4 regions of the Sulfurovum aggregans genome follow, and region 1 is predicted to be linked to each of the others. Evidence: riboswitches for the same ligand, from Rfam matches in the RefSeq annotation. Region 1 holds a riboswitch; each other region holds the start of a gene.
The links. A riboswitch is a leader RNA that binds a small molecule or an ion and turns the genes downstream of it on or off. The one in region 1 is predicted to bind cyclic di-GMP.

Region 1 (7,643 bases):
TGCCATCTAGTCTGCCACTATTTTGACTCATAGACAACAGGCTTTTACTCAATTTGGTTTTATCATATTTGAAATGAGGATATGTATCATCTTGCCATATCCATATTTTTTCATTTCCCATCTCTATCCTTGGTCTGTGTGAGCTGATTAATTTAGATAATCGTATCATAATATGAGCTGATTGTCAAATTTAAGTAGCTCAAAGATACAATAACTCTTTATCTATTTTGGCAGATAAGATGCAAAATGTTTGAAGTGGTACACGAATTGGTACACGATTTAGAGCCTAGTCTCGCAAAGCACGGTGTAGAGGGGAAGTAAAATTCCCCCTCATCTCCACCAAAATTAAAAACTTCAAATATAAAATTCTTCTTTAGATTATTTTTCTTTCAATATCAGAACTTAATGCTGTTGTCACTTCATAACTAATCGTTCCAAACTGTTTCGCAGCTTCTTTTGCATCATTCATCACACACACCTCTTCTTTGGTAGATTCAAGTACAATGAAATCCATAGAGACACGTCCGAGTATAGGGAGTCCTTCTGCTGTACTGTAGGGTTGCCCGGAGTTACCTCTGCACCAACCATCCCCATAACCCAGATCATACGTAGAAACCGTCATCTCTTTAGGAGCAATAAAATCTCCTCCGTACCCTACTCTTTCCCCTTTTTTCAGTACTCGAGTAGAGGTCTTTTTTGCATGGAGGGTGAGTACCGGTTTAAGTATTACTTCATCAAAAGAAAGAGGCAGTTCATTATAACCGTAAGCCCCTATCCCTACTCGAACCAGATCTTCATCAAAATGTTTACTGCGCAGGATAGCTGCTGAGTTATGCGAGTGGAATCGTACATTGGTGAAACCTTCATTTTTCACATGCTCTTTTACTGCTTCAAAGCGTTTCTGCTGCCAGAAAAGTTCTGAACCAAGTTCATCTGCACTGCGGAAATGGGTCATCACTCCCACAAGATCCAAACCTTGTTCTTTTATCAGTCCCAATGCAACATCCAACTCATCAAGTGCTATACCGTTACGATGCATTCCTGTATCTACTTTCAACTCTACTTTTGCACCTTTTTGGGCTTTCACAATATCACTCAGGATATTGATAGCAAAAGAACACTTATCATCTTTTACTATCTTGTCACCCAAAACTAAAACGGTTTCAAAGAGTGCTTTGATAGACTCTGCCTCTACACTCTTTCTCACTACGGCATGTTTAATGCCAAACTGGGATGCAAGTTTTGCCATAAGCTCCAGACCATGTCCATATGCATTGTCTTTGAGAACAATAGCGATCTTGTCTACCGAGCCGGTTTTTAGTGCAATTTGGTTAAGATTATGATAGAAGTTTTCTTTATTGATCGTGATAGTTGCCATAGAGGGATTATACATGCTTAATAAGTAAAAAGGGATTAAAATGGATTGGTTTACTGGCGTAGTTGTTGTTGGGATGGCTGCAACACTTATTTTTACAGGATTTCTTGTGAAAGAGTTCAGGAAAAGTATCAAAGAGAGCAAAGAGGGTAGAGTCAGTGGAAAATGTAACCTTGACTAACAGAGTAATGCCTGCTGAATGGGAGAAGCAGAGAGCTGTACTTATGTCTTTTCCTCATGAAGAAACAGACTGGGCAAAAGATGATCTTGAAGCTGCTCTTTCACCTTTTATCCGTATCGCCCAAGCCATTGCTTATGGAGAAGCCGTTTACATCATCTGTAAAGACAAAGAAAAGATCTCTTCTATGTTCTGTTCTGCTCGAAACATGACTTTTATAGAGATACCTACCAATGATACATGGATACGTGACTACGGATACATCAGTATCAAAGAAGAAGGCAAGACTAAACTGCTTGACTTCACTTTTGATGGCTGGGGAGGCAAATTTGAAGCTTCACTTGACAACAGTGTCAATCAACATTTACATCAAAAAGGCTATATGGGTGTCACTCCTCTTGAAAAAATCAATTTCGTACTTGAAGGAGGCTCTGTAGAAAGTGATGGAGAGGGGACTGTCCTCACTACTTCAGAGTGCCTTTGTAATCCAAATAGAAATGGTGGACTGAGTAAAAAAGAGATAGAAGAAAAATTAAATACCTACCTTGGAGCTGATAGAATTCTATGGCTTGACCATGGTTATCTTGCCGGAGATGACACAGACTCTCACATAGATACCTTAGCCCGCTTTGTCAACAAAGAAACCATAGTATATGTCAAGTGTAATGACAAAGAAGATGAACACTATGAATCATTACAAAGGATGGAAGCACAACTCAAAACATTTAAAACAAAAAATGGAGATCCTTATACCCTTATTCCTCTGCCTATGTGCGAAGCAAAGTATAATGACGAAAGAGAAAGGCTACCTGCTACCTATGCCAATTTTCTCATTACCAATGATGCACTCATCTACCCTGCCTATCATGATAAAAATGATAAAAAAGCCGGAGAGATATTTCAAGGGATATTTCCGGATAAAGAGATCATTCCTGTACATTGTTTAAAACTTATTGAAGAGGGAGGAAGTCTCCACTGTTCTACGATGCAGGTTGTTTATTAACGCCTATACCCAAGATCAAGCGTCCAATACGTTTTGTAATACCCCTTTGGATTTGTACTTTTTGCCAATGCCATTTCCCTGAAATTCGGGCTCATGATATTGGCACAATGGGAAGGACTTTTCATCCATGCATTCACAATTTCCGATAGGGTTTTCTGCCCGGCACCTACATTTTCAGCAAAGGCAAAAGCCTTTCTGTATGTGTAGCCATGAAATTTCCCGCGTTCCGACGCTCTGCTTGCATGCCCTTTTTGTCTCCCTGTAATATCTGTCAATTTTCCGGAACCCGCATGGTGAGATAAATTATGTGTCGCCATATCATGAGCATGTTCAGCAGCGGCCCGATGCAGCTTATCACTCCATTTCAAAGGCATTGCTGCTTTAAATACCCCCTTATGTCCACATCTTCTTGGTTTGCTTCTGAGTATATTGATCACATCAAGATACGATTTAACCATAGTACGGTCACTGTCATAACGATAGGGAGTATTGAATCTGCTATCTATAGGAGTAGTTTCATTCGTACCTGCATGGGCATCCATTGTAAATAAACCGATAATGATCAGAAAAGAATATCGAAACATTCTCTCTCCTTTATTGCATCTATTGAATTGATTAAAAAGAAAAAGAGGGAATACACAGTGTAGACCGCTGGCAACCTGGCGATCTTTCTAAAAGATCCATGGCTTTCCGTCCCTGCTTCACAACAGGTTTGGCTTTTTCAACTTTTAATAACTTATTTTATAAAATATCACAAACTAATTTAAAATAAAATAAATCCAAAGTTCTCACGCTTATGCTAAAATAACAGAAAAATAAAGGCAAAGCCTATGCAAATTGCTCTTATCCAACAACAATATCATGGTAGTAAAAATACTACTATCAATATAAGTACACAAAACATACAAAAAGCTGCACAAGATGGTGCAGAACTCATTGTTCTGCAGGAATTGCATCAAAATGAGTACTTCTGCCAAAGTGAAGATACAAATTTTTTTGAATATGCTTCTGATTTTGAAGCAGATGTATTGTTTTGGAGCAGTATTGCCAAAGAAAACAGTATTGTACTTGTCATTTCACTTTTTGAAAAACGTGCACCGGGTCTCTACCACAATACTGCTGTAGTCTTTGAAAAAGACGGCTCCATTGCAGGGAAATACCGAAAAATGCACATTCCTGATGACCCTGGTTTTTATGAAAAGTTTTACTTTACCCCTGGTGATCTTGGATTTGAACCCATACAAACCTCTATTGGTAAACTTGGTGTACTGGTATGCTGGGATCAATGGTATCCTGAAGCGGCTCGTATTATGACACTCAAAGGGGCTGAAGTTCTCATCTACCCTACAGCCATTGGCTGGTTTGATGAAGATACTCAAGAGGAGAAACAACGACAACTGGAAAGTTGGATCACCATACAACGTTCCCATGCCATTGCTAATGGTATCCCTGTAGTCAGCTGTAACCGTGTAGGATTTGAAGCCGACAGCAGTAGAGTAATGAAAGGGATTCGCTTTTGGGGTAATTCCTTTGTCTGCGGTGCACAAGGTGAGATGTTAGCTCAGGCAGATAATGAAAGTGAAACCATTCTCTATGCAAATATAGCGCATGCACGCACCAAAGAAGTACGAGACATCTGGCCATTTCTACGGGATAGACGTATAGAAGATTACAATTGTCTATTAAAACGTTTCTGCGATTAAGTTATTTTAATTATAATCCGTAAAAATATTTTCCCAAGGAACAATCATGTCAATGGATATTACCCCCGTAAAAAAAGGTGAACAAGTTCACTTTCATAACCCTGCTATAGCATTTTATGAGGCTATTGGTGGTGAAGATGGAATGCGAGAACTCATGTATAACTTTTATGACAAGATCTATGAGAGTGATATCGCCCACTTCTTTCCCCAAGATGAAGAAGAGTTTGAAGCGGTCAAAGTTAAAAATACCAAATTTTTCATCCAGATCTGTGGTGGACCGAAAGTCTATGAAGATGAAGCAAAAGGAATGGAGCTTAATGAATATATGATCAGGCTTCATGATGATTTTTCTATTACTGAGAAATCACGCATAGAGTGGCTTGGTACTATGAGGGAAGCCCTTGAAGAGCTTGAAAATGTAGATAAAAAACTAATAGAAGATTTTTGGAGCTACCTTGAAAACTTCTCAAAACTGACTGTCAATACTTTTGCTGACGGCAGTACCTATTATGCAGCATATACACAGGCAGCGGAAGAGAAATAATTTTCTCTCTGCCTGAACCTGTTCCAGGTTCTCTTTGATATGCTATTCCATCCTGTAAGAAGGATGGAACTCTATTCAATCTTTTTCTTAAGAAGCTGGTGCAAATGCAGCTTCCATTGTTTCCAGTTTTAAAACCATTTCATCATATTTTGTTTGTGCTTCAGCTTCACTGTAATCTAAAGTATCTACAAGTTTTGTTTTAATTTCCGTTTCATTCTGTACCATTATTTCACTCATCATACCAAAAGCTGTATCTACCGTAATTTCTGCATTTGCAATGATCACTTCTGTCACAGGGTCAATAAGTTCTTGTGCCACTCCTGCTGCTTCCAGTAAATGTTCTGTAACGTACACTTCTACATCATCTGGAGAAAGCACCATAATCGCATCTACAAAATTTGAAACCAACTCGTAATCTGTTTCCAGTTCTCCGGTTATACCGCTTATATTCATATCAGCAATCATCTCCTGCATTCTTTCCACACTCATGGCATAAAGTTCAGAATCAGAAATTACATTCATTACATCCATTGCTTCAGCAAAATATTGTACACGTAACTGCTCTACTCCACTGAGATTCTGATCTGCAATCGTAGCGATCAATGTACCTAATGTACTTCCGCCTACTTCCAATAAGTCTATTTCCGGAACAGACATCTCTTCTGCGATTGCTCTATAGAATGCTCTTGTATCATTGGTATCTGTTGCAAGCTCTGCAGCCTGTTGTAATGCCATTGCTGCCTGAAGTGCTCCCTGATCCTCTAATTCAAGCATATTTGCCTGCAATTCTTCTACTGTCAATCCAAGGACAGATGCAACTCTTTCCTGAGCAGCTGTCATATTCATATCTGCTGCCATAGCTGTTTCATATACTAAAGTAGTAAGTGGTGTGATCATCTGTTGTGCAGCAAGGTTTGCTTCATCGATCATTGCTGTCATCGTACCTGTAAACGGCATTTTTGTCACTCTGTCATATCCACCCTGTACAAGCAATGTTGCTCCAGCTATCATATCATCCTGTGAAACAGTCATACTGTAAGTACCGTTCATATCTGTTTTTACTGAAGGCTCAGTAGTTTCACATTCACCATTGTTATTGATATCCAAACATACTGTCGCACCTACCAGTTCAGGATCTACAGCAGTTCCCTGTACTGTTGTCTCTGTTGATCCGGAAGCTGAACCTCCACCACCACAACCAACTAAACCAAAACCTGCTACCAATGCAGTTACTGCTATAATACTTGTTTTTTTCATAATTCCATCCTTTAAAATTGATACTGGTATTATGACAAAGAAGTATTACCTGAAAATTACTAGAAGTTATTATAGTTATAACCATAGAGCCTATACTGTTTTTGAAGTATTATTATAAAACGGGTAGAGCACCCTGTTTAAAAATAGTAGCCAAGATTCACAATCGTAGAAAGGTCACTTGCACTATCACTCAGACCGTGAGAAACCCTCAGATTCATAAACCAGTGCCTATTGAAAGCATGATTTACCATCAATGTTGTATTTTCAATATCTTCAATACTGCTGTAAACTGATTTCTCTCTGCTGTATGAGAGATTGATATAGGTAGTGTCAAACAGATAATATCCTATACTTACCGATTTTGTATCTATATTCCGGGTCATCTCATCATGCATAAACGTATATTTGTAATAAAAATTCATATCAAATTTATCTATTTTATAATTCATATTCACATTCAAAAAATAATCTGTTTCATTACTGCTGTCTGAAGCTATAGGCAGTACCATACCCGGCCCGAATTTCATGGTCATATGATCCATTTTTAATTTATAGTTTACGGACAGATAGAGATCATTGCCTGCATAAGTATTGTTCTGGGAATAAGACTGGGTAAACAGAGTAACTATAAAATTCTTATAATAATAGTCAGCCATAAATGAGACCAAAGTATCATTTGTACCATTGCCTGTTTCCACATAACCGGCACCCAGCATGATATCAAAATGGTGTTCTGCTTTAAGAGAAAGTTTTCTGGTTGTACATCCTGTTTTATCAACCAATTCAAAGAAAGGTGTATTTGGACACTGATCTACATCATTATCTACACCATCCATATCACTGTCAACAGATGCCAATAGATTTACAAAAAGCAAAGAGAGTAAAAGCAAAAACCTCATTGGAGTTACTGCCCTCCCTTAGGTGTCTGAATATCCGGTACGGACATCGTTACCTGGGGTGCAGGAAGAGAAATATCTCCTATAGACGGAGGTACCGGCGGCATCTGCGGCATATCTTGAAGAGGCTTCGTTAAAGGCGGTACTGGCATTTGCGGCAATTGCATTGCATCTCCGGAATTGCTCATCGCATCTCTCAGCTGGGAAATAGCCTTTGTTCTCTGCTCACTGTTGAGTTTTGCAATCTGTATCTTTATCTTATTCATAATCATATATTTTTCAGATTTTTTTGCATGCTTAAGCTGTGCGATCTGTGCAGAGATATCTGTTTCCGCATAAATATGGGTTGTCAGGAAAATAGATAATACAAATATATATTTCATCACGTTCATTATGCCCTTTACTTATAAAAATTATATCATAAGTATAGTTAAAAAAAGTTACTTCAATATTACCTTGGATAGATCCAACATCACTTTTGTACCATTTTTCTCTTGACTTTCTATTTTGATCCCAATAGATAATTCATCACATAATTTTTTAACAATATGCATTCCTATACCTATTCCTCTATCCTGCTCTTTATAAAATCTTTCAAATATTTTTAAAGGATTTTTAATCCCTATACCGCTATCTTTGATCACGAGTGTATCATGATCTGCAAAAATATGAACTGTTCCGTTTCTA
Region 2 (7,643 bases), 280 kb from region 1:
ACCAAACTCTTCTTCACACATCAGTGTAGGAGAATTGTTTTTCCCTATCTCCATATAGTCAACACCGGCAGCCACACAGGTATCGTAAACACCTTTGACAAATTCATCTGTGAAGTGGTAATTGTTCACCAAACCACCGTCTCTTATGGTACAGTCAAAAACTTTTATATCTTCCCTGGCAAGAAGCATAGATCCATGTTTTTCCAGCATGAATTATCCTTATATCATTAAATTAGAAAAATAATATCGTGTTATCGTTTGTGTTTGTATTAAAGAGTTGGTAATTTGAGATATTTTTGTGTAAGTTGGGAAATTGTAGGTCGGGTTGCCCTCATCCCGACATGAATTGGCATAAAATAAAAATTGCCATGTTATATATATATTTGGATTGTCGGGATCAGGGGAACCCCGACCTACACCCTCATCATCTAGCGATGGATTATTATTGATTTATGATTTGAATTGATGTATGCATTACCACGTGCAACGTGGTAACGAGTTAAAAATAAAAGGTGCGTTGGCAAACGCACCCTATTTAAACTGCATAATACGTAGCATTCCTATGATGCACCACCAAAGCTGTCGTACTCTGCTCAGGATGTATCTGGAAAGTTTCACTCAGTTCTATACCGAACTCTTCAGGCTTGAGCAGGTCGAAGATAATTCTGCTTTGCTCCAGATCCGGGCATGCCGGGTAACCGAAGGAGTATCTGGCTCCCTGGTATCGGTTCATTCTTACATCACGCAAGGTATGTCCTTCGTCTTCTGAGGCGATATTCAAATCCAATCTTATCTGCTTATGTGCTACTTCTGCCAAAGCTTCGGCCAGTTCTACTGAGAAGCCGTGTACCATGTTGTACTCCAGATATTTACCTGCATCGTAGAGCTCCTTTTCATAGGCTGAGAACTTCGGTCCTGCACTGACACAGGTCAAGGCAATGACATCATGTCTGTCATGATGGAAGAAATCACTGAGTGCCCGGTGTGGTTTTCGTCCCTGTCTAGGGAAAGAGAACTCATGGACCGCTCTGCCGACAATGTTTGCCAGAGGCTCCCTGTTGGCATTTGCATCTACATTCCACCCTTCACTCTCATCAAAAAGTATCAACTCCTGGTCATTGCTTCTGCATGGATAGTAACCGTAGATGATGGTAGGTTCAAAAAGATCTTTCTCTATAAACTCTCGTTTTAAACGTTCATAGGCAGGATAAACTGTTTTATCAAGGAGTTTTTGGTACTCCTCTTTACTCATACCCTTGCTTTTGTAACCCCAATGCATCTTGATAACTGTTTTCTGGTTTACCCAGCTAAAGACCATATCCAGATCCAGATCTTCTTTTTTAAGTACCCTTCTTCCCCAGAACGGCGGTGTAGGTACCGGTGCCGGCTCCGGCATTTTGATCTCTTCAAAAGGAGGGATGACTACCTCTTTTTTGGCCTTCTTCTCACGTTCGACCATATCTCCTGCCAAACGGGTATCCAGTCCGACACTTGGGTCTTCATTGTACTTTTCTATACGACTCATAGCAATGACCCCGTCAAACGCATCACGACAGTAGAAGATAGGACCTTTGTAGATGGGACGGCAGAAGTCATCCACAAAACTGCGTGTCAATGCAGCACCGCCTAACAGTACCGGTATCTCCATACCCATCTCTGCCATCGCTTCAAGATTGTCTTTCATGACTGCTGTGGACTTTACCAGCAATCCACTCATTCCTATGGCTTGTACATTGTGTTCCCTGTGTGCTCCAAGGTAGGTTTCCAGATCTGTTTTGATCCCTACATTGATGACTTTAAAACCGTTATTTGAAAGAATGATATCTACCAGATTCTTCCCTACATCATGCACATCCCCTTTGACCGTACCGATGACCAGTGTCGTATCTGTCTCTTTCTCCTGCTTGGTCAAATATGGGTTCAGATAATCCACAGTTGTCTTCATGGTCTCCGCTGACTGCAGAACAAACGGCAACTGCATCTGCCCCGAACCAAAAAGTTCACCTACGACTTTCATCGCATCTATAAGTATCTCATTGACGATATGGTCCGGGTCTATCTCTTTTCTGGCCTCTTCAACCAGAGGTATCATACGCTCTTTGTCACCGTCAAGGAGCAGTTTGGAGATCTTCTCTTCATAGCTCATTGCTTCATACTCTTCATCTGTAGCAGAATCATCTACGGTTTTGTCTGAAAAATGTTCGATGAACTTAAAGAGTGACTCATCATCAGGATGGAACAACAGCTCTTCACAGATATCAATATCTTCCTGGCTCATCTTTGCCATAGGAATGATATGTTTTACATTGATGATCACCGATGTCATTCCCGCCTGGATACAGTGGTGCAAAAAGACTGAATTGAGATAGATCCTCGCATTCTTATCGAGTCCGAACGAGATGTTGGAAAGTCCCAGTGTAGAACCTACTTCAGGGTGTCGTTTATGCAGTTCGCGTATGGCTTCAAGCGTTTGTATGGCTGCATCACGGTACTCCAAATCACCTGAACCCACCGTAAAAGTAAGCATGTCAAATATGAGATTTCTGGGATCAATGCCGTGACGGTTCACGCAGAGGTCATAGATACGTTCTGCCATAGCAAGTTTGTCTTTTGTCGTCTTTGCCATCCCTGTCTCATCAATGGTCAGACAGACCAGTGCTGTTCCGTAACGTTTGGCCAACTGACAAATGGCATCAAGTTTCTCTTCCCCGTCTTCAAGGTTGACTGAGTTGATGATGGGCTTTCCGCCAATACATTTCAACCCTGCTTCCATCGTGTTCACGCGGGTGGCATCAGGCATAAGCGGCAGAGGTATCTTTTGGTTATATAACTCCATCACTGCTGCCATATCTGTAGCACCGTCACGCCCTGCAAACTCTACATTCACATCAAGACAATGTGCTCCATCGCGTACCTGTGCCTGCCCTACCGTTAAAGTTCCCTCATAATCTCCAGCGATAATGAGCTCCCGGAACGCTTTAGAGCCCGTAGCATTACTTCTCTCACCTATAAGTAAGGGTGCCGGTTTTTGAAACAATTCGACACTGTTGAAAAGTGAAGCAATACTTGGTTCTATACTCCCTGTTGGCTTTTTAGGTTTTATAACTTCTACAGCTTTTTTAAGTGCCTGTATATGTTGTGGTGTTGTTCCGCAGCATCCACCTAAGAAACTTACTCCATCAAAGGCTGTGAACTCCAACTGTTTTTCAGTGAATTCATCCGGTCCCATAGGGTAATAGGTATACCCTCCACGGTTTTGGGGAAGTCCGGCATTGGCATGTACTGAAATAGGTATGGCACAAAGTTCACTCAGTGTCTTAAGATGTTTTTTTACCTGGTCCGGCCCTGTACCACAGTTGAAACCAAGCGATAGAATGTCAAACGGTTCCAAGATCGTTACGATGGTCGTTGCATCTGTACCGATAAGCATAGAACCACTAAGTTCTATCGTTACAGAGACCATAACAGGCAGTTCAACTTCTCTCTCTTTATTTGCATCCTGACAGGCATGCAGTGCTGCTTTTATCTGTAGCGGATCTTGACATGTTTCCAAAAGGAAGAGATCACATCCACCATCAATAAGACCCAATGCACAAAGTTTATACCCTTCATACATTTCATCATAATGAATATGCCCTAAGGATGGCAGTTTTGTTCCCGGGCCTATGGAACCCAGTACAAATCTGGGTGCTTCATCTGTACCATATTCTTCACATATCTCTTTAACAAGCAATGCACCTTTTTTTGAAAGTTCATACGCACGTTCACCCATTTGATATTCATCAAGTACCCATGGCATTGTTCCAAAAGTATTGGTTTTAATAAGGTCTGCTCCAGCCATCGCATAACGTTTATGTATACGTTTTATAAGATCAGGAGCAGTATCATTAAGAAGTTCATTACATCCCTCCTGATCCGTACCCTTATCATCGATCCAGGCTTCTTTTGGTACTTCAAGATCTTGTATCTGTGTACCCATGGCACCATCAATCACTAAAATACGTTCTTCCAATAATGAATTTATCGTTTCATCAATAGACAAAAAACTTCCTTTAAAGGGGTATTACATCACCAACTCTGAAGAGCTTAATATTCAAGGCAGTGTTTTCACCCGTATATAATGTTGTAATTGTAGCAAAGTATGGAATAAATCTAATTAAAGAAGCAACTATCTTGTCTCTTATAACTATATAAGCTATAGATGGATATTATTACAAAGTATATACATTGTAAAAACTAAACTCATTGTGAAGTGAGGACAGAAAGTCATGGGTCTTATATAAAGATTGCCAGATTGCCTAATTGTATTCTGAGATATATCCTTTCTTGTTTCTACTCAAAACTGCTGAACTTCCAATGCTAAAAATCCTCTGAATAATGGAGCTACATATGGGACAAACTATAAAAAATATTATTACCGGTAAAACAATTACGAAACCTGAACCTATAGATGAAGAAGTGATCTTTGATGGCGGTGTGATGATCACAGAGACAGATACTGCAGGGATCATTACTTATGCCAATCGTAAATTCAGAGAAATGACAGGCTATTCAAAAGAAGAACTGATCGGTTCACCGCACAGTATCAACAGACATCCGGATATGCCAAAAGCTGCTTTTAAAGGTATGTGGGAAACAATTAAAGGCGGGAACTACTGGGAAGGCTTTGTCAAGAACATGACAAATGAAGGAAAATATTATCTTGTTGTTGTCTGGATCAAACCGAAATTTGATGATAATGGAGAAATTATTGGCTATATTGCAGGAAGAAAGATCCCGGATAAAGACTCTATGCAGAAAGCCCTCTCCCAATATAAAGAGATGGTTGCTGCTGAGTAATCAGCAGCTTTTTTACATTAGAGACTTTTTTTTGCTTCTTGCAAAGCAGCGATCACCGCATCAATATTCGTTTTAGGGATATGCACTTTCCAATCCGGTTCTCCGGCATCAGCCTGAAGAGAGATACCGATACTTGCTACACTTTCACTACCCTTCCCATAAGGCTCAACTATGGTTGTAATAGAGATTTTTCCATCTTTTGTGCTTCCAAGTGCAATTTCATCTATTTTTGTTACTGTCCCACTCATATTAATCCTTTATATTATATAGACTGATTATATCACAATTATTTTCGTTTCAGTAACCCAGCTATCTTTGCTTGCATACGCAACCACATTTTATGGTCTATGGCAGGAAAACCAGCATAGGTTTTTCCTCCTTCAAGCGATTTTGTTACACCGCCTTTACCGGCAATAGTCGCAAAAGCACCTATTGACAGATGACCGGCTGTTCCACTTTGTCCACCCATAACCACATTTCTGCCTAAAGTAGTGGAGCCGGCAAGTCCTACCTGTGCTGCACAAAGCGTATGTTCTCCTACATCACAGTTATGTGCGATCTGTATAAGATTATCCAGTTTGGTACCTTTACGGATAATAGTAGTACCGAATACTGCTCTGTCTATGGTACAGTTTGCCCCTATCTCAACATCATCTTCTGCCACAGCATTACCATTTTGATAGATCTTTACATGCTCTCCCTGTTTTGTATGTGCAAAACCATATCCGTCACACCCGATCACCGTACCACTGTGAATAATACATCTTTTTCCCAGCTTTGTTCCATGATATAGCGTTACATTTGGATGCAGTAATGTATCTGAGCCTATTGTCACATTATCACCGATATAACATCCTGCCAATATAGTTACATTATCTCCAAGTGTAACATTTTTACCAAAATATACACGCTTGTCTATATCGCATCCTTCACCCATATGAGGGTGTTCGCCTTTAGTCTCTAATTTATGTGCAAAGAATTTAGTAGCCAATGCTAATTTCAAGTAGGGCTCATCTGTGATAAGTGCCATAGTCGTTGAGGGTAATAACGCTGCATGTTTTTTCTCTATAAGTACGGCTGCTGCTTTTGTATGAGCTAATTGTGATGCATATTTACTATCATTAAAAAAACTAAGCTGTGTAGGTGTTGCTTCACTTAAAGTATGAATACCATCTATATCTATGTCATTTCCATTAATATCTATGTTAAGTTCTTGAGTAATTTGGGAGAGTTTGTAAGTCATAAAGAGAATCCTTTTATTAAAATAACCCTCGTTCCCACTCTCCTGAGTGGGAATGCATACTTCAATAAAATCAAAGAAATAAGCTTATACTTCTATAGCAAAACTCTTATATGCATGCCCACACAAAGCATGGGAACAAGTTCAGTAGTTAAATTATCTTTCAATAGCCACAACACCACCACGTACAACTTCACTAGGATTATAACGTTGTGCAGCTTCAATAAAATGTTTGATACGGTTCGGTTCATCAGCCACTTGGGCAATAACCATTTCTGTCCCTACATTCACAATACCGCCATTATAGGCAGCACATAATGCCGATATATCACTAAGATTCTCAGCAATAGGGAATTTTACAAGGACCATCTCCTTTTCAACCATCTCTTCATGCTCGATCACCTTATAGACAGGGATAAGCTTATGAAGCTGTTTTGTGATCTGTTCCATCACTTTTGTAGAACCATTGGTCGCAATAGTAATATGTGACATATTGCTGTTAGGGATAGGTGCTACAGTCAATGACTCGATATTATACCCGCGACCGGCAAAAAGTGCTGTGACACGGGCAAGTACAGAACTCTCATTCATTACAATAACAGAAATAACCCGTCTTTCATTTTTAGAATTGGCCATTACTTCTCCTCCCCGTTATTTTCTGTTTTTTGGGGCAACATCATATTGAACAATGCCCCTCCTGACGGAACCATCGGAAGTACATTTTCAAAACGATTTACTGCAACATTCATAAAGCAGACTTTATCTTGCTTAATAGCATCTTTAAGTGCTGCATCAAACTCCTCTTTCGTCGTAACATCATACCCGATGCCCCCACATGCTTCAGCCAATGCTTTAAAGTTTGGCTGGAAAGTCAGATCCGTCTCAGAATAACGTTTCTCATAAAAGAAGGTTTGCCACTGTCTTACCATTCCTAAAAAATGGTTATTCAAAATAATATTGATAACTGGGATCTTATACTCGGCAGCAGTGACCAGTTCCTGCATATTCATCAAGATAGAACCATCACCGGTAATGTTGATAACCGTCTTCTCAGGGCATGCTTTTTTTGCACCGATAGCTGCGGGGAAACCAAAGCCCATTGTTCCCAAACCGCCAGAATTTATCCATTGACGCGGTCTGTCAAACGGATAATGCTGTGCAGCCCACATCTGGTGCTGTCCGACATCCGAAGTGATAATAGCATCTTCACCTATAAGCTCACCGATACGCTCTATAGCCCATTGCGGTTTGATCACCTCATCAGAATCCACATAGGACTGAGGATGAAGTTCATCATAACGCTTGAGTATCTCTCTCCATGCCTGATATCTGTCAGTATCGACATCATCAAGCAGAGGTATCATCTTCTCAAGTACCTGTGTCACATCACCTACAATCGGATAATCCACATCTACCAACTTCGCAATATTGGCAGGGTCAATATCAACATGTATCACATCTGCATATTTTGCAAACTCAGAAAGTTTGCCTGTCACCCTGTCATCAAATCTTGCACCAAGAGAGATGACCAGATCTGTTTCAGACATCGCCATGTTTGATGCGT
Region 3 (7,643 bases), 220 kb from region 1:
TTCGTCCTTGCCCAAGATATAAATGAGATCACTATCACCAATGTTATACTTGCAGCAGAGGGTAAGCCCCCTGCCGTATTTGACTGTACCAGCTATTCGCATACTTGTCCACATGGTACCATAGGCACCTGCGCTATCTCTCCATTCTTGGCTAATTTTCAAACCAAGATAGATGACTTCCTCAATGGTCTTACCTTGGGAGACATACTTTAATGCAGCAACATATTTACCATCTCTCTCATATAGATCTTGACGGCTATGGGTGTCAGTACCTCTCTACGCAATGCTTTAAGAAGATCGAATGCTATAATGCGAACTACGGTCCGGAAGTTACTGCCCGCCTTGAAGAAATAGTGAAACAAATAGAACAGGACAAATTTATACAAGGTAATGATACAGAAAGACTTATTCTTATTACGGATCTCAATCTTACGACAAAAGAAGGGAACTGGATAGAAAAAGAAGCTATACGTATCGGTGCGAAGCTTCAACTTCTTGACCACCATGCAACAGGAGCTGTTGCAGCTGAGAAGTTTGCCTGGTATACCCTTGATACTTCACGTTCTGCTACACTCATTACTTATGACTGGCTGCAACAACATTACGGATTCGATAAAGAACAAAAATTGGCTACCATTGTAAAAGCGGTCAATGCCATTGATATTTGGGTCAATGACGATCCTCTTTTTGAGTACGGTAAAGTAATGCTGGGGATGATCTCCGGGGTAAGAGAGATCAATCGTATTTTATTTCCGGCTCAAGACAGAGCGTTTAAACTCTCCATGCTGGAGGAAGCAAAAAACAGAGTCAATACTCCTGCTGCTCCCATCAAACTGGATGATGATCTGCATCAGATCAAAAAATCCTTTTTTAAACAGCAGGAGAATAATACAAAAGACAATCTTGTAGCTTCTTATGTCACTGATCTTTTAACCAAAGACAAACAGCGTCTTACTATAGAATACAAAGGATACAAAGGTATTCTCGGATATAACGTAGGTAATGCATCTATTATAGGAAATGCCTGTATGGTTGCAAATCCTGACTATGACTTCTATATGGATATAAATTTCAGAGGGCATTTTTCCTTACGCAGCAATAATAAACTGGATGTCTCCCAAATGGCAGCACATATCGGGAATGGCGGCGGCCATCCCAATGCAAGCGGAGGGAAAATAGAAGGCTACAAAGACTCTTTTGTTTATGCTGATGTACGTAAGTTTGTACAGAACTATATTAATGAAAAAAAATAAATCATGATAAAGTGAAAGTATCCCTCTTAAAATCTATTTAATATAAAACCGTTATACTTACAAAAATATTGGCATATTTATTGCAGGAAATAAAAGTCTGCAAGTAATAGTATGCCGATCTTCTTACTTCTATACGATGATAAAGCTAAACCTATCGCGAGGCAGGGGCAGAAAGCTATGGGTCTCATTGAGATTGCCAGGTTACCGATAGATCGCAATAAATAGAGGGCATGAATATAATTTCATGAACTGTTCTATACTCTTTCTCTCCATAATCTTATGCATATATCGATGTCCCTATATTTTATTTTATACAAAGGATCGACATGCAGCTCTTTCAAAAAATGTACAAATTCATACTTGTTTTTTCTCTTTTTCTCTTTCTATCTAACTGCGGTGGAGGCGGTAGTAGTAGTGGAGGAGGAACAGAAGATGAAACGACAAAGGTCTATGGTATTACTTTAGATGCTACTCCTTTATCCTATTCCCAATTTGGGCTTCAGGCATTAACCAATAATGAATTTAATGCTCTTTCTATAGAAGATCAGTATAAAGTTGCTGTTAAACTTTATGCTACCCTTTTTTACGGAAGTTCTCTCAGTGAACTCAATGCAAGTATTCAATCCGGTATCTTTATCAGCCAGACACAGGAAAAATTTGATCAGACAAATGATCCTTCAGAACTGGCTTCGGTAGAAGAGCATTTATATGATTATCAGGGCTGGGGTACCGGGGAGGTCATGGTACCAATGCTTGCCAGGCTCTTCCACCTTTCTCCGGGGAAAGAGTATCTGAACCGATGGGCGGCTTATATCTTGACACAAACCATTCTTTTTTCTCCTGCTTACGAACTTGATACTGTCTACAGCATTGATGCTATGAATGTATACAACAGTTTAGTAAGAGATTTTGACGATGATCTCAGTCTGCAATGGGTAACATTCAAACATATGATAACAGATGAGAACTGGAGAAGATTCAGAAGCCCTGAAGACAACGGAAGAGAGATGCTCGAGATATTTCTCATGGATTTCAATGATGCTCATGTACCTCTTGCTGCAAAAGCTTTGCAGAATTGGCAACTTGATAAAAATACAAATACCCTGATCATTACATTAGATGAAAATACAGAAGCCATTACCACCCTTTTTCCCAATATGACCATCTATAACGGTACAAACTTTTACAGTGCACTTGTTCTCCAGCCGGAATTTCTTGGCACGGTCAGTCGGAGATTGGTTGATATCTATTTTCCCAATCATACAGAGACACAAAGAGATACTATTGTAAACCAAATCGTTTCCAGCAATCCTACCTCATGGACAGGACTGTTAAAACAGATCATCTACTCCAAAGAGTATCTGCTTTATTCAGAAAAAACAAGAACATTTGAAGAGAGCTTCTTTCCTATCGCAAAAACATTGGAGTGGCATCCTCACCAGTATTCATTCTATTATATTTATGACCGATTGAATAAAATGCATCAATCAACTATGAGATATAAATTGGGTAGAAAAACGGAAGTTCCTCTTGATTCCCAATCTTTTGCCTGGTTCCATAAGACCATAAGAGAACATGTCATGATCAACTATGAAACCAATACGTCTTTTGAATCATGGGATGATGGGTGGACATTAACAAGTATCTATCAGTCACTTCCTGCAGAAGCAGATACCAAAGAAAAAGTAGCAGAGCATATTGTTCATACACTTTTTATTCCACTCATTGGCAGAGATGCAACCCTTACAGAACTACAGTTCTTTCAAGATATGATCGATGAAGACAAATATGACAGTATAACATTCCGAAGTTTCCCATGGATCAGTCTTATAGGCAATGATGATCTGCAGGATGATCTTGAAGAGCGTGGTTATTTTGCTGCAATGGTACTGGATTATATTTCACGTCTTAGTGCTATATATTCATTTGATAAGAAAGAATAGGAGAAGGACATGAACAAGTATACTATAAATCAAGAAGAACACATAAACAGAAGAACTTTTCTCAAAGGTGTAGGTGCTCTCGGTATTTCTGCTGTATTGCCTTATAGTGCCAATGCTGCTGACCTGGATTACGAACAGATAAATTTCGATCCTGATATTTATACTGACAATAATGCCCAAACCATTATTGTATATCTTTACGGTGGTCCTTCTGAACTTGCAGGAAATCTTACCAATATGACAGAGATCAATGCACAAAGTCAGAATCCATATCCTTTAAATGAAATAACAGCAACTGCCAATCATTTCTGGGAAGAGGCCGGAGGGAACACTATGGAGTTCCTTTTAAGTAATGAAAAAATGAACCTTTTCCGTACATGTTACAGAACGGTAGATGATCTTAAAGCACATGGGGAATGTACCTCTCAGGCACAGCGTGGGAAAAATACTGATGGTGGTGCCGGTATTATTTCAAATCTGGCCTCCATACTTTATCACAAAGGTGCCATCACCGAACCAACAGGATCAGACGACATAGGTAAAAGTATTCCTTTTGTCACGATGGAAGGGGAATCGATCTTATTCAGAGAGGATGATCTTAACTTGAATTCTTTTTTAAAACCGGTTGCTTTCGGAAGTGATTCAGATAATCCATATAAAAGAAACGGATGGTTCGACAGCCATATCATGAATAATGATACCAATACTACATTGGGACAAATGATGGATACCATGGCACAGAGTTTCAATCCTGAAGGCAAGATCAAAGAAGCTTTTGACAAAAGAGCCATTCTCGAAAAATTCAGTGATGAGATCAATGCGTTGGAGCTTCCTCCTGGTGTCGTTTATCCCGATAACAATACTTTTTCAGACAGACTACAGTTAGCTATGAAACTTCTTATCCATAATCCTTATACCAAAGTAGTCAGTATAGGAAGCCCGGGTCTTGGAGGCTGGGATGACCATTCCAATGCAATTGATAATTATACTGACAGAATGCAGGATCTTATGAATGCTATTGCAGCTGCAGTCAATCATATGAATGTTGAAGGAAGATCCAATATTAATATTGTAGTCTTTGGTGAATTCGGTCGTAATGTCAATTATAACAATTCAGAAGGGTGGGATCACGGGAACAACCAAAATGTCTATTGGTTCGGAGGCAGTGATTATATGAATCATCTTGGTATTGTAGGGGAAACGGAAATTACAGGAACAGGTGATAACAATCGCCTCTATACCAGACCAAAAAATTTCGGACAGGTAGGAGAGTCATACCATTTTCAAGTTTTCAGTATTGCTGCTACGATCTATAAAATGTATGGGATCACCAATCCCGAAATATTGACAGATAACAATCCTCCTATCAATGGTCTGTTAACGTAAAGATAAAAAAGCACATTACCGGCCTTTTTATCATAATCATATCTTCACTCTCGCTTCTAAAGCACGTGAGAGTGACATCACATCTATATTTTCCAATTCTACACCGGTAGGGACACCCTGTGCTATCTTGGTAAAGTTTATTGACAGACCTTTGAGCTTGTCTTCTATATAGAGGATCATCGTATCTGTAGCAATACTGGGAGGAAATGCGAAGATGATCTCATCTACACCTCCAACTGCATAGAAGAGATGTGCTTCATCAAGGTCCCGTACTTCCGAGACCACATAATAGACCCCGTTAAACTGCCTGCTTTCCTCTATGGTCAAAATATCTTTTGCACTTTGCACGATACAGAGTTTGGAACTGTCACGGTAGGGGTCAGAACAAATAGAACAGAGTTCATCTTCACTCATATTATGGCATTTGCTGCATTTTTGTATACTGTTCACACCTGTTTCAAGCGCATGTGCCAGTTTCATTGCAGCAAACCCGTCTTCCATCACGGCATGATAGGCTAAACGTATAGCAGTTTTTTTACCTATAGAGGGTAGAGAACCAAAAGCCTCTACCAAATTTTCAAAAGCCTCTATCTTGTAATTTTTCATATTATTCTTTTTCGTAATCCACAACTTTGGAATATTCGACTACAGTTTTAATAAAATCAACCACTTTAAGATGTTCAGGATGTATGGCATAGGCATTCAATCCCTCTTTACTCTCAAAGATAGTAATGATACTTAGATCCATTGCTCTGCTTTCAGCAGAAAAATTCAATCCTACATCTATACTTCTAAGTGTGGGAACAGCTCCCATGAGATTTTCCAACATCTGCTTTGCCTGGATCATATTGGCCTTTTTATTCTCTTCTTTGAACTGAAACATAACGATATGTACAACCATTATATAGACCCCTTGAAAAACTTTTCGCCATTATAACAAAATTATGGTAGAATTCGCCAAATTTATTCCCACTTCAATGGAGAAATAGCAATGACAGAATTGGATTATTATCAAGTACTTGAAGTCAGCAGAGACTGTTCAGGTGCAGAACTTAAAAAGTCGTACAGAAAACTTGCAATGAAATACCACCCGGATAGAAATCCTGATGATAAAAAAGCAGAAGAAAAATTCAAAATCGTCAATGAAGCCTACCAGGTGTTAAGTGATGATGAGAAAAGAGCTATCTATGACCGTTATGGTAAAGCCGGACTGGAAGGACAAGGTGGCATGGGCGGAGGATTCGGTAGTGCCAATATGGATGATATCATGGATATCTTCAACTCTATGTTCGGTGGCTCAGGTGGTTTTGGCGGAGGTTTCGGACGTACACGGCGAGATCCCAGCCAGAAATATGCCCTTGATTTTGAAATAGAACTTCCTTTGGCATTTCATGAAGCTGTATTTGGGTGTGAAAAGAAGATAGATATCACTTTTAAAACACCTTGTATGGACTGTAAAGGGACAGGTGCAAAAGATGCCAAGTTAAAACCGTGTGACTATTGTGGAGGACAGGGTCAAGTCCTTATGAGACAAGGACCTATGCAGTTTGCACAAACCTGCCCTAAATGTCATGGCGAAGGACAATCCATCGCTGAAAAATGTAGCTGCTGTAAAGGTAAGGGCTATCATGAAGAAGAAGATACTGTAACCATCAGTATCCCCGCCGGTGTAGATAGTGGAAACCGATTACGTGCTCAAGGGTATGGAAATGAAGCTAAAAATGGTCAACGTGGAGACCTTTACCTTACCTTCTATGTAGAAGAAGATGAGAATTTCATCCGTAACGGCAAAGACATCTATGTAGAAGTACCTGTGTTCTTTACCCAAGCCATCCTGGGCGAGACTATCTCTATCCCTGCACTTAAAGGTGAATTGGAACTAAAACTCAAACAAAGCACCAAAGATAAAGAGCAGTTTGTTTTTGAAGGGGAAGGTGTGGCAGATGTACATGGAGGACGTAAAGGCCGTCTCATTGCACAAGTTCGTATGATACTTCCTAAAAAGATCAATGAGGAGCAAAAAGAGCTGCTTGAAAAGCTTCAAGAGAGTTACGGTGTAGAAAGCCGTCCTCATAAAAGTGCTTTTGACTCTGCATTTAGCAGAGTCAAAAGTTGGTTCAAGAACTAGCTATCCTTTCTTTACAATGGGCATTTTGCCCATACCTATTACCTCTCTTTATCATTTTCCAAAAATTATAGTATTATTGGAACAGTAATATACTTATCTTAATCTTAAAGGATAATAATTTCCCTTTAAGATTAGAGAAGGTATAATTTCTAAAGGAAAATAATTTTCCTTAACTCCATAAAAAGGATCCATCATGGCACGAAGAGGAAATTCCATTATCAAAGGGATTGAGATCAATAAGATCATCACCGTACTCAATAAAGCTTACGCGGATGAGTGGCTCGCCTACTATCAGTACTTTATAGAAGCAAAGGTCATTAAGGGCATTATGAAAGATGCTGCCATAGCAGAACTCCAGCAGCATGCTACGGATGAACTCAGACATGCCAATATGGTAGCAGACAGGATTCTCCAGCTTGGTGGTACTCCACTGCTTCATCCGAAGGAGTGGTTTACTCACAGTAACTGCGGATATGAAGAGCCTAAAGATTTTGATGTGGTAAGCATACTGGAAGACTCAATCAAAGGTGAACAATGTGCTATTTCCACCTATTCCCAACTGGCAGAGATGACCAAAGATAAAGATATAGTCACTTATGATATTGTAAGTCAGATACTTGCTGATGAAGTAGAGCATGAAGAAGATCTGCAAGCCTTACATGATGATATTACTGAATTCATCACTGATATCAAGAAAAACATACATTAAACAAAAAACAAGGAAACGAAATGAGACAATATGAAACATACAAATGCAACTTATGCGGCAATGAGATAGAAGTACAGGAAGTTGGAGGCGGGACTCTTGTCTGCTGTGGTAAGGATATGGAATGCATTACCGAAAACCTTACTGCTGTGAACCTTATGAAAGCATTTGCCGGCGAAAGTCAGGCCAGGAACAAATATGAGTTCTTTGCCGATGTAGCAATGTCG
Region 4 (7,643 bases), 250 kb from region 1:
GTTTTAACTGTGGTAGTAGCTGTTGCTGCATACTTGACAGGAAGTGTAGATGGTAAGGAGGCTTTCCCGTTACTCAGTGAAGCTGCGCAGGGAGAACTTAAATCACATAAACTTTTAGGTACTTATCTTATGTTCTTCTCTGTAGTGGTACTGGTATTTAAAATACTCTCCGCACTAATTAGCCGAGGGCTCATGAAAGCACTTTATCTGTTAGTGCTTATCCTATTTGTTGCAGGTATACTGAAGCAAGGTAAAGAGGGAGGAGAGCTTGTTTATGAGTATGGTGTGAATGTTGAAAAAGTACAAGAACTGGACAGTGAACTTGATGATCTCAAAGAAGAACTCGAAGAGTTGGAAGAAGCAAGTAAATCTGTAAAAACAGAAGAAGAGAAACCTGCTGCAGCAGCTTCTCCAGAAACAACCTCAGATTCTGAAAAAGCAGTAAGCAAAGATGTAAAAACAGAAGAAAAAGAGACTTCAGATGATGCTGCCCCGGCAGTGAATGAGAAAACAGAAGAGGTAAAAGTCGAAGTGGTTCCTCAAGAGACGGAAAAACCGCAAATAGCTACACATTAAGAAAACATGGTTTTCTATTATGACCCGCCATCTCCTGCAGGGTCATATTCTATTTCATAACGATCTTTATTTACAGTTGTTTTAAGCGTGGAGAGATACTCTGCCATTTGAATGGTTTGGTTCTCATCCAGTGATTTAGCAAAAGATATCATAACGGAACCAAATGCAGTACGTGTTTTCCCCTGTTGAAGATCTTTTAATCTTTGCAATAATATATCTTTTCTTACACCTTGTAATCTAGGTGAAGCCCCCATCCCCTCCGCATACATACCATGACAGGAATTGCAGGCATTTTTAAGATAAAGTGCTTCAGCATCGGTAGAAGCAAAAAGTATAGATGAAAATATGTGCAGAATAAGAAGCTTTTTCATATCAACAGATCCGTTTTTTTAGTATTCTAGCAAAAGATTGCAAATATCTCTTTTATAACATATTTTATTGATATTATTATCCCAAATCCCGAAATAGAAAATTCATTTCATAAAAATTGAGAGACTATAACCCGTTTTTGTCTCCGAACTGTAAAAAAGTGTGCTTAAAAGAGCTCTTTGTATCCCTATGTCAACAAAGTGGTGCGTCAAATACTCTTTTTAAAGCCATTTTCCTGATTTTTTGACATAGCTATCCTGTCACTTTGTCTGAAGAAGAAATGATAAAGGGAATGCCGCAGTGGTGAAGTTGCTACTCTAAACTGAGCAAATAGCATTGATGCCGTATGTGATTGAGGATATCCACAAACGCTTCATTGACTTTAAGCACGATTTGGCGAGCATGATGGACTACTTTACCTGCAATATGATACAGTTTATAGCGAATGGTTTGAATGGTGTGTTTTTGCCAGCTGACATGTAATATACGTTTAAAGAGTATGAACAGGTTGTATGCCAATGTACCGATATGAAAGTAGAGCGCATTGGCTTGAAAGTCTGAAGTTGGCAGGTACTTCAGATTGAACCCGTTTTTCAGTTCTTTGATTCGGTTTTCACTGGTATCACCCCGTTGTCGGTAAAAGCGTACAATCTCTTCAGCTGTTTTCTCCAAGTCATTGGTGGCAATCACACTGTAACGTTCAGAAGCGAGTGCCAGCTTCTCTTCCTGGCTTAGAAACGCCTCCATGCCATGCAGCAATGGGGTGGTGGTTTTTTTAATCACAATCATACGAAAGGCATGATCGGTATTCTGCATCGTGTGGTAAAATTCTGCTACCTCTTCTTTGAGATGATGTGCGGTACCTTTTATTGTTCTAAGGGGTTCCCAGGAATCAATTGTTTCAATGTTTGTCAGTACACTCCTGTCAAGATGCCCGCCTACCACATAGATGATATTACGATTATTGCAATAATTGAACAGTGATGACTGATACGAAGCGCTATCGGCTCTCAGATAGGAGAGTTTTCGATGTTTGGGAAGTTGTGCTTCACACTGTTTGACGAATGCAAGATTATGATCAGCAGGTGCTACATTACCGGCTCTAAACTCCTGATGAATCACATAGCCGCCATTAAGATGCCTAATGATGGGAGTAAATCCCGGGAACATTTTATAGGTGGTAAACGCAATAGATTTATGGCTTTCTATCACGGTTGCATCAATATCAAGCACCAAAGGTTCATCTATTCTGCGAAGATAGCGTTGTAGCAAGGTACGGTTGAGTTTTTCCATCCCCGACATCTTGACTTTGCCGGAGCGTTTGAGCCATTTGCCGATACTGTCTGCTGTGGGAATATGCTTTATCCCAAGTAGTTCTTGAAGTGCGTGATCGGACTGAAGGGTGCGGATATCCTCCAGATATCTGCCTCCACTGTGTAACATTAGAACAAGTGAATGGATAAAGGTATAAGGATCGTAGCCTCGGTTACTTTTAGGTAAAGGAAGATATCGGTTGCATAACCGATCAAGCTTGATTGCTTTTAAAAACTCTCCAAAGACTGCCTCTCCTGCTCTGGGTGTCAGTCTCTCTTCGGTGCTCTCTACAGTGAAATTTAAAACACTTTGTGCCATACTTTTATCCTCCTGGAAAAAGCTCACCCATTGGGTGAAAGCGTTGAGTGGGCTTTTTCTCTGGCTTTCTTCGTATTTTACGGCATCTTCACTTATTCTTTTGTTTTTCTATTTCGGGATTTGGGATTATAAGTATTGTTGAAGTTTACAAGAAGTACAATTAATAGTGTAGTAAATACGATGTTTAATTGAAAAAGCCAAACCTGTTGTGAAGCAGGGACGGAAAGTTATGGGTCTTTTGAATGCAAGATTGCCAGACTGCTTAATTTAAGTATAAGCTTTTCTTTCTTCTTTGTCTTTTTTAGTATTCTGTTATTTTAATATACTAAGTAAAAAAGGAGTTTATAGTGTCTGATTTTATGAAAAAAGCAATAAAAATTGTTCTTCTTCCCTCTCTTATTTCCAGTTATGCTTTTGCAATTGAAATCAAAAATCTTTCTGTAGCTGTAGATGTTGCCGGGAAGCAAAGAATGTTTACACAGCGTATGTTGAAAGATTATGCGATGGTAGGGCTGGAAAACCATTTTGGAAATCCTGGAGAAGACCTTAATAAAATAATGGGATTATTCGAGAACCATTTGAATTCACTTATAGAGTTTAATACGGATCCTGCCACAGAAAAAAGTCTAGAAAAAGTCAAAGCTATGTGGGGTCCGATCAAAGCGGCATTAAATGAACCACCAAGTAAAGAAAAAGCAGGGAAAATGCAAGAAGATCTGGAGGCACTGCTCAAACAGTCAAATGAAGCAGTCGGACTTTTTGCAAAGCAGACAGGAAAAACATCCGGAGAAATCATCAATATATCGGGACGGCAAAGAATGCTTTCCCAAAGGATGGCAAGCCTTTATATGCTTAAAGTATGGGGTGTGGATGACCCTCAGTTCAAAGAGAAGATGGACAAGGCAATGAATTTGTTTAAAACTTCATTGGATAAACTGATGAAATCCGATATGAGTACACCGGAGATCAATAAGTTGCTGAAAAAAGCAGAAAAGTCTTTTATGTTTTTTGAGATCATGAATAAATCAAGTTCGAAATTTATTCCGTCACTGATTTACAAAAAATCAAATGAGATGTTAAAAGATATGAACACGGCAACAGGCCTTTATGCCGCACAGGAAAAGTAGGAAATACGGATTGGCAGTAAAAAAAATTAAAATGGGTTTGGTAGCAGTTTCACTTTTTATTACTTCAGTTCCAGCGATAGAAATAACCAGTACTGTACAGGCAGTTGATATAGCAGGGAAGCAGAGAATGTTCACCCAGCATATGTTGAAAGATTATGCAATGGTAGGAAGGGGAAATACTTTTGGCAAACCGGGTGAAGACCTCAAGAAGATAGCAGAAACTTTTGAAGACCATTTTGATTCATTGACAAAACTGAAAAGTTCAAATTTGAATACTGATGAGATAAACGGCCTTTTGGCAAAAGTCAAACGGTCATTTATGTTTTCTGAAATAATGGACAGATCAAAATCCAAGTTCGTTTCAACGCTGATATACAAGAAGTCAAATGATATTCTTTTGAATATGAACAGTGTAACACAAAAATATGTTGAGTTAAAAACCAAATAAAAGGAGACAGGATGAAAAATAGAATGATCAAAAATATAGGAATGGCAGCAGCAATATTTATATTGTCAGGGATGTGTACAGCAGAAGAGCTAAAGGCCCCTTCAACAGATGTGACAGTGATAGCAGATACTGTAAAATTGATAGATATAGCAGGTAAACAAAGAATGCTTTCCCAGCGAATTGCAAAAGATTACCTTTATGCGGGTATGAAGATTGCTCCGGCAAAGGCGAATAAACAGCTTGAAAAATCTCTTTCCGAACTTGTAAAATCCCATAAAGTGCTTGTGAAGTCCATTAATGACCCGGAGATCAAGAATCTTCTTGCTTTTGTTGAAATGAGTACAGAAGACCTTAAAATAACGGCAAATGAACCATTTACAATCGATAATGCACAATTGGTTATAGATTTAAGTGAATCAATGCTGGAAGGAAGCCAGTATGTTGTTGATTCATTAAAAGAGACGGTAAAGATCAAAGAATCTAAAATCGTAGGTATTGCAGGAAAGCAGCGTATGCTTGCACAGCGTATTGCCAAATATTATATTGCTTATCAGGCAGGGATTAAAGATAAAAATACAGTTGAGCAGATGAAAGCGGCAGTAAAGTTGTTTAGTGAGTCTCATGCAGCACTTATGCAAAATCCGGCAAATACACCGGCGATCAACCGGAAATTGAATGAAATAGACAGACTTTGGAAAATTGTATATAAGTTCTATCTTAATATTGAAAAAGGCGGATTGCCATTAATTGTTTTTAATACAACGGATAATATTACCAAAAAGATGAATGAGATAACGAAGCTTTATGTGGAGCTATATAAATAAGGATGAATAATGAAAAAAATATTTTATATATTTTTTCTTTTGTTAGGATCGACACTTTTCAGTGAAGCGGCAACAAGAGGAGATGTAAATATTATTGAGGCTTCGGAAAATATTAGATACCTTAGTCAAAAGATGGTAAAAGATTATCTTTTCCTTTATAAACATCCTGATAAAAAATTAGTGAAGGATGAACTGAAAAAAGCACTGAACAGGTTAAATAATGATTTCAGGATTATTGCTACAGCAACCAAGGATACCGATACAAAAGATATTCTTGAGTTTCTTGCCTACAGCAAGGATCAGATAGCACAGATCTTCGAGGAAACACCGGATAAAGAAAAAGCTGCATTGATGCTTGATTATAGTGAAACACTGCTTGAAGGGGCAGATTCCATTGCTGCTGCGCATAAATATGATTTTTCCAGAGAAGAGGAGATGTTAATGGTAACCAAAAAAATGGAATATCTTTTTGAAAGAGTTACCAAATATTATATGGCACTTCATGTAGGTTTTGACAGTACTACCAATAAAGAACAAATGAAAAAGGTTATGGCTGCTATTGAAGAGAGTTTGCTGGAAATATCTTTGTATAACTATCCCAAAGAAATGAAAAGCATACAAAAAAAGATTGATGAATCCTGGAAAGCCAATAGAATCTTTTTCAGTAAATCCGAAAATTTATTTATTCCAAAATTAATGTTCCTTTCTGTAGATTATCTTGAAGATATGGCCATAAAGTTAGCACTTTATCATAGTAAAAACCAATAAGAGGAGAGTGGAAATGAAAATTATAAATAATAAAAATGTCTTTACTTTTCTCATTATTGTAGTCATAGCAGTATTGGGACTGTTCTCTTACTATACTTATAATTCTTATATGAAGTATGAATCTACCCAGAAGAGTACACAAAGTATATCTTTTCTCAAAGAAATGGAGGAAGTGCTCGACAGAATAGAGAAAGAGAGACTTTATAGTGCCGCCTATATGGGTACTGAAGGAAAAACAGGATTTAAGAAGGTACAAAAAGCAAGAAATGAAGTGGACAGTGCCATAGAAGAACTCAATGCATTTATAGGCAAGCATAAAGAGTTCAGAATGTATCAAAAGAGATTAGAAGCTGCCAAAGAGAATTTAAAATATGTGCGGACAAAAATAGATACGTTAAGTTCAGACTATAAAAATATTTTCTTTGAGATCTATCATAATAGAATCTTTGAATCGCTCATAGGTGCAATGAGAATAGTTTCGGCGAATGATCCTTCTGTAAAAATGAAGAATTATTTATCGACATATACACGATTTAGCAAGTTGAAAGAAAATACTGCATTGGAAAATACAGGTATTTTTTTTATTTTGAGCGGATCCAGAAAAATGAGTGATAAAGATCTGGTGTTATGGGATTCTCTTTTAGTAAATGATACATTGCCGGAGTTTGATGCCCTGCAAAATAAGACGATTGTTTCCAGGCTTAATGCACTGCTTTCTCCAGAGCAGTTCAGTAAAATCGGTTCAAAAGAACGTGTTGAAATACTATATGGGGCATATAAAGGGGAATATCCGGTAACAACGAATGAATGGTTTGGTCAAGTTGAGAAAAAAATGAAATATATTGCACTGGCACAAAGTATACTCTCCTCAACTATCCAGAAGCATACAAAAAACAAAGTGGCAGAAAGTAAAGAAGTAATGACCAGATACGCGATAGGGACTCTCTTTACGCTACTGCTTCTTTTGGTACTGTTTGTGATCTATTACAATATCAATAAAGATAAACAACTCTTTGAAGATACGCTAAGAGATATTGAGACAGTACTCAACCTTGAACAGCAGAAAGAGTTGAAAGCTCTGATAGATAACAGGGAAATAAATCAGATATACAAATTCCTGACCAATACGATCAGAGAAGCGAATCAGGCAAAAGATCTTTTCCTTGCAAATATGTCTCATGAGATCCGTACACCGTTGAACGGTATTGTAGGTTTTACCCAGGTACTTAAATCTACACCTCTTTCGGAAGAGCAGAAAGAGTTTGTAACAGTGATCGAACACAGTTCGGATAACCTGTTGACCATTGTAAATGATATACTTGATCTCTCGAAAATCAAAGCAGACAAGATCGAATTGGAAAGTATATCTTTTGATCCTGTTGAGAAGTTTGAATCTTCTATAGAATCTTATGCTGCAAGAGCTGCAGAGAAAGAGATTGAACTGGGTGTTTACATTGATCCTGAGCTACCGACTAAAGTAATAGGCGATCCAACCAAGATTTCACAGGTTCTGGTCAATCTTATCAGTAATGCAATTAAATTTACACCTTCAAACGGTGCTGTGGATGTCCGAATAGAAAAGATTTCGGAAAGCGATAATGATACTACTGTCAAATTCTCTGTTGAAGATACTGGTATTGGTATTACAAAAGAACAGAAAAAGAAGATATTTGATGCATTTTCCCAGGCAGATGTCAGTACGAGTAGAAAATTCGGAGGTACAGGTCTGGGCTTGGCTATTTCAGGTAAATTGGTTTCCTTTATGGGAGGAGAACTGGAGATAGAGAGTATTGAAGACCAGGGATCTACATTCTTTTTTACATTAAAGCTTGAAAAGTCAGACGAAGCGGAACAGAGAACGGTGATCAATATGCGCGGGTTCAACATCGGTTTGATCGT

Region 2: linked by a shared signal. The riboswitch ahead of ACZ48W_RS03450 (PAS domain-containing protein) and the one ahead of ACZ48W_RS04770 (CAP domain-containing protein) in region 1 are both predicted to bind cyclic di-GMP.
Region 3: linked by a shared signal. The riboswitch ahead of ACZ48W_RS03735 (hypothetical protein) and the one ahead of ACZ48W_RS04770 (CAP domain-containing protein) in region 1 are both predicted to bind cyclic di-GMP.
Region 4: linked by a shared signal. The riboswitch ahead of ACZ48W_RS03590 (type IV pili methyl-accepting chemotaxis transducer N-terminal domain-containing protein) and the one ahead of ACZ48W_RS04770 (CAP domain-containing protein) in region 1 are both predicted to bind cyclic di-GMP.

What each region holds. Positions count from the first base shown of each region.
Region 1 covers NZ_AP042387.1:969,024-976,666, forward strand. Annotated here, with positions in the region: gene ACZ48W_RS04750 (Fic family protein) at 1-121, opposite strand, end outside; gene ACZ48W_RS04755 (alanine racemase) at 374-1,378, opposite strand; gene ACZ48W_RS04760 (hypothetical protein) at 1,419-1,556, shown strand; gene ACZ48W_RS04765 (agmatine deiminase family protein) at 1,534-2,556, shown strand; gene ACZ48W_RS04770 (CAP domain-containing protein) at 2,553-3,140, opposite strand; cyclic di-GMP riboswitch class I at 3,207-3,283, opposite strand; gene ACZ48W_RS04775 (carbon-nitrogen hydrolase) at 3,387-4,259, shown strand; gene ACZ48W_RS04780 (globin domain-containing protein) at 4,306-4,803, shown strand; gene ACZ48W_RS04785 (hypothetical protein) at 4,891-6,060, opposite strand; gene ACZ48W_RS04790 (hypothetical protein) at 6,198-6,959, opposite strand; gene ACZ48W_RS04795 (hypothetical protein) at 6,965-7,339, opposite strand; gene ACZ48W_RS04800 (sensor histidine kinase) at 7,397-7,643, opposite strand, start outside.
Region 2 covers NZ_AP042387.1:690,628-698,270, forward strand. Annotated here, with positions in the region: gene ACZ48W_RS03440 (aldolase catalytic domain-containing protein) at 1-210, opposite strand, end outside; gene metH (methionine synthase) at 536-4,042, opposite strand; cyclic di-GMP riboswitch class I at 4,226-4,302, shown strand; gene ACZ48W_RS03450 (PAS domain-containing protein) at 4,390-4,839, shown strand; gene ACZ48W_RS03455 (hypothetical protein) at 4,857-5,087, opposite strand; gene lpxD (UDP-3-O-(3-hydroxymyristoyl)glucosamine N-acyltransferase) at 5,126-6,082, opposite strand; gene ilvN (acetolactate synthase small subunit) at 6,236-6,715, opposite strand; gene ACZ48W_RS03470 (acetolactate synthase large subunit) at 6,715-7,643, opposite strand, start outside.
Region 3 covers NZ_AP042387.1:751,889-759,531, forward strand. Annotated here, with positions in the region: gene ACZ48W_RS03725 (RrF2 family transcriptional regulator) at 1-213, shown strand, start outside; gene ACZ48W_RS03730 (DHH family phosphoesterase) at 213-1,253, shown strand; cyclic di-GMP riboswitch class I at 1,388-1,462, shown strand; gene ACZ48W_RS03735 (hypothetical protein) at 1,580-3,196, shown strand; gene ACZ48W_RS03740 (DUF1501 domain-containing protein) at 3,206-4,582, shown strand; gene recR (recombination mediator RecR) at 4,619-5,188, opposite strand; gene ACZ48W_RS03750 (Dabb family protein) at 5,190-5,483, opposite strand; gene dnaJ (molecular chaperone DnaJ) at 5,574-6,710, shown strand; gene ACZ48W_RS03760 (ferritin-like domain-containing protein) at 6,904-7,419, shown strand; gene ACZ48W_RS03765 (ferritin family protein) at 7,440-7,643, shown strand, end outside.
Region 4 covers NZ_AP042387.1:720,252-727,894, reverse strand. Annotated here, with positions in the region: gene ACZ48W_RS03605 (DUF2231 domain-containing protein) at 1-576, shown strand, start outside; gene ACZ48W_RS03600 (c-type cytochrome) at 594-947, opposite strand; gene ACZ48W_RS03595 (IS1380 family transposase) at 1,258-2,577, opposite strand; cyclic di-GMP riboswitch class I at 2,764-2,843, shown strand; gene ACZ48W_RS03590 (type IV pili methyl-accepting chemotaxis transducer N-terminal domain-containing protein) at 2,925-3,704, shown strand; gene ACZ48W_RS03585 (hypothetical protein) at 3,715-4,152, shown strand; gene ACZ48W_RS03580 (type IV pili methyl-accepting chemotaxis transducer N-terminal domain-containing protein) at 4,164-4,976, shown strand; gene ACZ48W_RS03575 (hypothetical protein) at 4,986-5,744, shown strand; gene ACZ48W_RS03570 (response regulator) at 5,758-7,643, shown strand, end outside.